DNA from 3 places in the Geobacillus zalihae genome. Region 1 is predicted to be linked to each of the others. Evidence: a T-box and tRNA genes for the amino acid it is inferred to sense, from the RefSeq annotation. Region 1 holds a T-box; the other regions hold tRNA genes.
The links. The T-box of region 1 lies ahead of ileS (isoleucine--tRNA ligase). A T-box ahead of a tRNA ligase gene usually reads a tRNA of that ligase, here a tRNA-Ile.
Positions count from the first base shown of each region.

Region 2: it has a tRNA-Ile gene. The T-box ahead of ileS (isoleucine--tRNA ligase) is inferred to sense a tRNA for this amino acid. The anticodon was not compared.
Region 3: it has a tRNA-Ile gene. The T-box ahead of ileS (isoleucine--tRNA ligase) is inferred to sense a tRNA for this amino acid. The anticodon was not compared.

Region 1 is NZ_CP129217.1:1,029,037-1,031,298, reverse strand. Features, by position in the region: gene ileS (isoleucine--tRNA ligase) at 1-1,263, opposite strand, end outside; T-box leader at 1,317-1,537, opposite strand; gene QWV57_RS05360 (DivIVA domain-containing protein) at 1,635-2,147, opposite strand; gene QWV57_RS05355 (YlmH family RNA-binding protein) at 2,226-2,262, opposite strand, start outside.
Region 2 is NZ_CP129217.1:29,098-31,359, reverse strand. Features, by position in the region: rRNA gene QWV57_RS00150 (23S ribosomal RNA) at 1-929, opposite strand, end outside; tRNA gene QWV57_RS00145 (tRNA-Ala) at 1,183-1,258, opposite strand; tRNA gene QWV57_RS00140 (tRNA-Ile) at 1,265-1,338, opposite strand; rRNA gene QWV57_RS00135 (16S ribosomal RNA) at 1,560-2,262, opposite strand, start outside.
Region 3 is NZ_CP129217.1:10,119-12,380, reverse strand. Features, by position in the region: rRNA gene QWV57_RS00055 (23S ribosomal RNA) at 1-537, opposite strand, end outside; tRNA gene QWV57_RS00050 (tRNA-Ala) at 791-866, opposite strand; tRNA gene QWV57_RS00045 (tRNA-Ile) at 873-946, opposite strand; rRNA gene QWV57_RS00040 (16S ribosomal RNA) at 1,286-2,262, opposite strand, start outside.

The DNA.
Region 1 (2,262 bases):
CAGCTCGCTGCGGATTTTATCGATCGATGCAAACCATTGCGTTGTCGCCCGGAAAATCGTCGGCTGCTTTGTCCGCCAGTCGTGCGGATACGAGTGGGTGATAAACCCAAGCTTCAACAAAGCGCCGACTTCCTCAAGCTTCTGTGTAATCGCCTTGTTGGCGTCTTCGTAAAACATCCCCTCAAATCCCGGCGCTTCCTCGGTCATGTAGCCGCGTTCATCAACCGGACAAAGGACCGGAAGCCCATATTTTTGCCCAACGAGAAAGTCGTCTTCCCCGTGGCCCGGCGCCGTATGGACGCAGCCCGTGCCGGCGTCGGTCGTGACGTGTTCGCCGCACACAACAAGCGAGTCGCGCTCATAAAACGGATGTCTCGCCACGACGTATTCAAGCTCTTTTCCTTTGACCGTTTTGACGACCGACCATGCGTCCCAACCGATTTCTTTCGCCACCGATTCCGCCAAGGCGGCGGCGACGACATACCGTTTTCCGCCGACATCGACAACATGGTAATCCAAATCCGGATGAACCGCGATCGCCAAGTTCGCCGGAATCGTCCACGGCGTCGTCGTCCAAATGACGATTCGCTCATCGCCCTCAAGCACGCCTTTGCCTTCTTTCACCGGGAAGGCGACATAAATCGACGGCGAACGCTTGTCTTTATATTCGATTTCCGCTTCGGCGAGCGCCGATTCGCTTGACGGGGACCAATAGACCGGCTTCAACCCTTTGTAGATGAGCCCTTTTTTCGCCATTTCGCCAAATACTTTAATTTGCTGGGCTTCGTACTCCGGTTTGAGCGTAATGTACGGGTTGTCCCAGTCGCCGCGCACACCGAGCCGCTTGAACTGCCGGCGCTGGTTGTCGATTTGTTCATACGCGTATTGCTCGCACCGCTTGCGGAACTCGGCGACGCTCATCGATTTGCGGTCGACGCCTTGCTTCGCGAGCGCCGTTTCGATCGGCAGTCCGTGCGTATCCCAGCCCGGCACGTACGGCGCGCAATAGCCGTTCATCGATTTGTAGCGGACGATGATATCTTTTAAAATTTTGTTCAGCGCATGGCCCATATGAATGTCGCCGTTGGCATACGGCGGGCCGTCATGCAGGACAAACAGCGGCCGTCCTTTCGTCCGCTCCTGCACTTTCCGGTAAATGTCCATTTCCTCCCATTTTTTTTGCATTTCCGGCTCCCGCTTCGGCAAGTTGCCGCGCATCGGGAACTCGGTTTGCGGCATAAGCAGCGTTTCTTTGTAATCCATCCTTGCTCCTCCTTCGAACGATAGATTCCAAATAAAAAAACCGTTCTCCCCCGGCAAGGGACGAGAACGGTCTCGCGGTACCACCCTTCTTGGCCATGCAAACGACGCACAGCCCACTTTTCATTCGTAACGGGAATGACGCGCCATGGCCTACTTGATGTTCGGCATGGAACTCCAGGGTGATGTTCACTCTTGCGCCGATGCCAGGCTTCCACCATCCCCGGCTCGCTGCGACCGGTCGTACAAGAGCTACTGTCCCTTTCATCGTCGATGGCTATTTCGCTATTCATCCTGAAAAAAGCCAACCGCCTCCCACGGCGGCTGATGCGGCGATTTTTGCCAATTATTATAACCGAAACGTCTTCGGTTCGTCAAGGCTGTGACAGCGGTTCTCTCGCCCCTTCTTCCAAATCCGGCGCCTCATACTCCATCAACTCGTCCCAATCGCGGCTGTTGATCATATCAAGCTGGGCCTCGACAAGCATGCGGAAACGGGCGCGGAACACTTTCGACTGCCGCTTCAGCTCCTCGATCTCGAGGGCGATTTTCCGCGATTTCGCCAATGCATCGCTGATGATGCGCTCGGCGTTTTTTTCCGCCTCTTTAATGATCAGCTTCGCCTCTTTTTGCGCATTCCGCTTCACTTCTTCCGCTGCTTCTTGAGCAACAAGAATCGACTTGTTGAGCGTCTCCTCAATGTTCGCAAAGTAGTTCAGCTTTTCCGTCAGTTCGGCCACTTTCTCTTCCAGCTGCTTTTTTTCACGGATGAGCATTTCATAGTCTTTAATGACTTGATCGAGGAACTCGTTCACTTCGTCTTCATCGTACCCGCGAAACCCGCGGCTGAATTCCTTGTTGTGAATATCCAATGGCGTCAACGGCACAACGGCCACCTCCGTCTCCATCATTCCTTTTCTTCACTTTCATTCGACACGGTTTGCCGATTTCCTGCCGTCATTTGCTTATTTTTGTCGGCCGATCTGAACGAGCCAGCGCTCT
Region 2 (2,262 bases), 1.0 Mb from region 1:
CTAGCCCAATCAGTGCTCTACCTCCAAGACTCCTAAACCCGAGGCTAGCCCTAAAGCTATTTCGGGGAGAACCAGCTATCTCCAAGTTCGATTGGCATTTCACCCCTACCCACACCTCATCCCCGCACTTTTCAACGTGCGTGGGTTCGGGCCTCCAGCCGGTGTTACCCGGCCTTCACCCTGGACATGGGTAGATCACCTGGTTTCGGGTCGACGACGACGTACTCACACGCCCTGTTCAGACTCGCTTTCGCTGCGGCTCCGCCTCTCCGGCTTAACCTCGCACGCCATCGTCACTCGCCGGTTCATTCTACAAAAGGCACGCCATCACCCATCAACGGGCTCTGACTACTTGTAGGCACACGGTTTCAGGTTCTCTTTCACTCCCCTCCCGGGGTGCTTTTCACCTTTCCCTCACGGTACTGGTGCACTATCGGTCACTAGGGAGTATTTAGCCTTGGGAGATGGTCCTCCCTGCTTCCGACGGGATTCCTCGTGTCCCGCCGTACTCAGGATCCGCTCGGGAGGGAACGAAGTTTCGACTACAGGGCTCTCACCTTCTCTGGCCGGCCGTTCCAGACCGGTTCGTCTACCCCGTCCCTTTCTCACTCCCATCGTGAGCGGTCCTACAACCCCAAGAGGACATGCCTCTTGGTTTGGGCTGTTCCCGTTTCGCTCGCCGCTACTCAGGGAATCGCGGTTGCTTTCTTCTCCTCCGGGTACTAAGATGTTTCAGTTCCCCGGGTGTGCCCTCCATGCCCTATGGATTCAGGCATGGATACTGCCCCATTACGGACAGTGGGTTCCCCCATTCGGACATCTCCGGATCAACGCTTGCTTACAGCTCCCCGAAGCGTTTCGGCGTTTGCCCCGTCCTTCATCGGCTCCTAGTGCCAAGGCATCCACCGTGCGCCCTTTCCAGCTTAACCTATTGCGCTCTCGGCTTCTTCCTTTGCTTTATCGGTTATCTAGTTTTCAAGGAACGAGACTGCTTCTTGAATTTGCTTCTCTGCAGTCTTGCATCGAGGAATCCCACTTCCTCGAATCTGCTAGAAGACGCAGATGCAAAGTTGCTGCCTTGAACCTGCTTCTTCGCTGGTTTGCGTCGAGGAATTCAGCTTCTCCGAATCCGCTTGTAGACGCAGACGCAAAGCAACTACGTTGAAACCTCTTACCTTGATATGGTGGAGCCTATCGGGATCGAACCGATGACCTCCTGCTTGCAAAGCAGGCGCTCTCCCAGCTGAGCTAAGGCCCCATCCAATGGGCCTAAGTGGACTTGAACCACCGACCTCACGCTTATCAGGCGTGCGCTCTGACCAGCTGAGCTATAGGCCCATATACACATTGCAAGGAACGGTCAGTTCCCTCAAAACGAAACAAGGCTGCTGCCTTGAGTCAGCTTCTTTGCGGCCTTGCGCCGAGGAATCCAGCTCCGCTGAATCACTCGCAGACGCAGGCGCAAAACAACCGAGAGAATAACCAATTCCCTCAAAACCAAACAAAACAGCAAGCGTCATTATAATCAAACCATTCGATTTTGTCAATAACATCCTTAGAAAGGAGGTGATCCAGCCGCACCTTCCGGTACGGCTACCTTGTTACGACTTCACCCCAATCACTTGCCCCACCTTCGGCGGCTGGCTCCCGTAAGGGTTACCTCACCGACTTCGGGTGTTGCAAGCTCTCGTGGTGTGACGGGCGGTGTGTACAAGGCCCGGGAACGTATTCACCGCGGCATGCTGATCCGCGATTACTAGCGATTCCGGCTTCATGCAGGCGAGTTGCAGCCTGCAATCCGAACTGAGAGCGGCTTTTTGGGATTCGCTCCCCCTCGCGGGTTCGCAGCCCTTTGTACCGCCCATTGTAGCACGTGTGTAGCCCAGGTCATAAGGGGCATGATGATTTGACGTCATCCCCACCTTCCTCCGACTTGTCGCCGGCAGTCCCTCTAGAGTGCCCACCTTCGTGCTGGCAACTAGAGGCGAGGGTTGCGCTCGTTGCGGGACTTAACCCAACATCTCACGACACGAGCTGACGACAACCATGCACCACCTGTCACCCTGTCCCCCCGAAGGGGGAACGCCCAATCTCTTGGGTTGTCAGGGGATGTCAAGACCTGGTAAGGTTCTTCGCGTTGCTTCGAATTAAACCACATGCTCCACCGCTTGTGCGGGCCCCCGTCAATTCCTTTGAGTTTCAGCCTTGCGGCCGTACTCCCCAGGCGGAGTGCTTATCGCGTTAGCTGCAGCACTAAAGGGT
Region 3 (2,262 bases), 1.0 Mb from region 1:
CGGGGTGCTTTTCACCTTTCCCTCACGGTACTGGTGCACTATCGGTCACTAGGGAGTATTTAGCCTTGGGAGATGGTCCTCCCTGCTTCCGACGGGATTCCTCGTGTCCCGCCGTACTCAGGATCCGCTCGGGAGGGAACGAAGTTTCGACTACAGGGCTCTCACCTTCTCTGGCCGGCCGTTCCAGACCGGTTCGTCTACCCCGTCCCTTTCTCACTCCCATCGTGAGCGGTCCTACAACCCCAAGAGGACATGCCTCTTGGTTTGGGCTGTTCCCGTTTCGCTCGCCGCTACTCAGGGAATCGCGGTTGCTTTCTTCTCCTCCGGGTACTAAGATGTTTCAGTTCCCCGGGTGTGCCCTCCATGCCCTATGGATTCAGGCATGGATACTGCCCCATTACGGACAGTGGGTTCCCCCATTCGGACATCTCCGGATCAACGCTTGCTTACAGCTCCCCGAAGCGTTTCGGCGTTTGCCCCGTCCTTCATCGGCTCCTAGTGCCAAGGCATCCACCGTGCGCCCTTTCTAGCTTAACCTATTGCGCTCTCGGCTTCTTCCTTTGCTTTATCGGTTATCTAGTTTTCAAGGAACGAGACTGCTTCTTGAATTTGCTTCTCTGCAGTCTTGTGCCGAGGAATCTTGCTTCCCTGAACCTGCTAGAAGACGAAGGCGCAAAGTAGCTCCTTTGAATTCGCTTCTTCGCTGGTTTGCGTCGAGAAATTCAGCTTCTCCGAATCCGCTTGTAGACGCAGACGCAAAGCAACTACGTTGAAACCTCTTACCTTGATATGGTGGAGCCTATCGGGATCGAACCGATGACCTCCTGCTTGCAAAGCAGGCGCTCTCCCAGCTGAGCTAAGGCCCCATCCAATGGGCCTAAGTGGACTTGAACCACCGACCTCACGCTTATCAGGCGTGCGCTCTGACCAGCTGAGCTATAGGCCCATATACACATTGCAAGGAACAATAAGTTCCCTCAAAACTAAACAAAACAGCAAGCGTCATTATAATCAAACTGATAGGTTTTGTCAAGAAATTCTGTCTAGCTCCGGCGCCTGGTTCTCTTCTGCCAAATAACCTTCCCCCTCGGGGGGTGCAAGCACCCCTGCGGGTGAAGAACATTTGGCTTCGAGAGCCGATCTCGGCGCCTCCGCTTTTCGTAATGTCTAGCTCCGGCCGCCATCGGCTCGCGACGCTTCGGTCCTGCTGCGGCGGGCTAAGCCCGCTCGCAGGCCCTCCAGCGCACCTCGCCGATAAGCGGGCGGCCTCCGCTTTTCTCCTTAGAAAGGAGGTGATCCAGCCGCACCTTCCGGTACGGCTACCTTGTTACGACTTCACCCCAATCACTTGCCCCACCTTCGGCGGCTGGCTCCCTTGCGGGTTGCCTCACCGACTTCGGGTGTTGCAAGCTCTCGTGGTGTGACGGGCGGTGTGTACAAGGCCCGGGAACGTATTCACCGCGGCATGCTGATCCGCGATTACTAGCGATTCCGGCTTCATGCAGGCGAGTTGCAGCCTGCAATCCGAACTGAGAGCGGCTTTTTGGGATTCGCTCCCCCTCGCGGGTTCGCAGCCCTTTGTACCGCCCATTGTAGCACGTGTGTAGCCCAGGTCATAAGGGGCATGATGATTTGACGTCATCCCCACCTTCCTCCGACTTGTCGCCGGCAGTCCCTCTAGAGTGCCCACCTTCGTGCTGGCAACTAGAGGCGAGGGTTGCGCTCGTTGCGGGACTTAACCCAACATCTCACGACACGAGCTGACGACAACCATGCACCACCTGTCACCCTGTCCCCCCGAAGGGGGAACGCCCAATCTCTTGGGTTGTCAGGGGATGTCAAGACCTGGTAAGGTTCTTCGCGTTGCTTCGAATTAAACCACATGCTCCACCGCTTGTGCGGGCCCCCGTCAATTCCTTTGAGTTTCAGCCTTGCGGCCGTACTCCCCAGGCGGAGTGCTTATCGCGTTAGCTGCAGCACTAAAGGGTGTGACCCCTCTAACACTTAGCACTCATCGTTTACGGCGTGGACTACCAGGGTATCTAATCCTGTTTGCTCCCCACGCTTTCGCGCCTCAGCGTCAGTTGCAGGCCAGAGAGCCGCCTTCGCCACTGGTGTTCCTCCACATCTCTACGCATTTCACCGCTACACGTGGAATTCCGCTCTCCTCTCCTGCCCTCAAGTCCCCCAGTTTCCAATGACCCTCCACGGTTGAGCCGTGGGCTTTCACATCAGACTTAAGGGACCGCCTGCGCGCGCTTT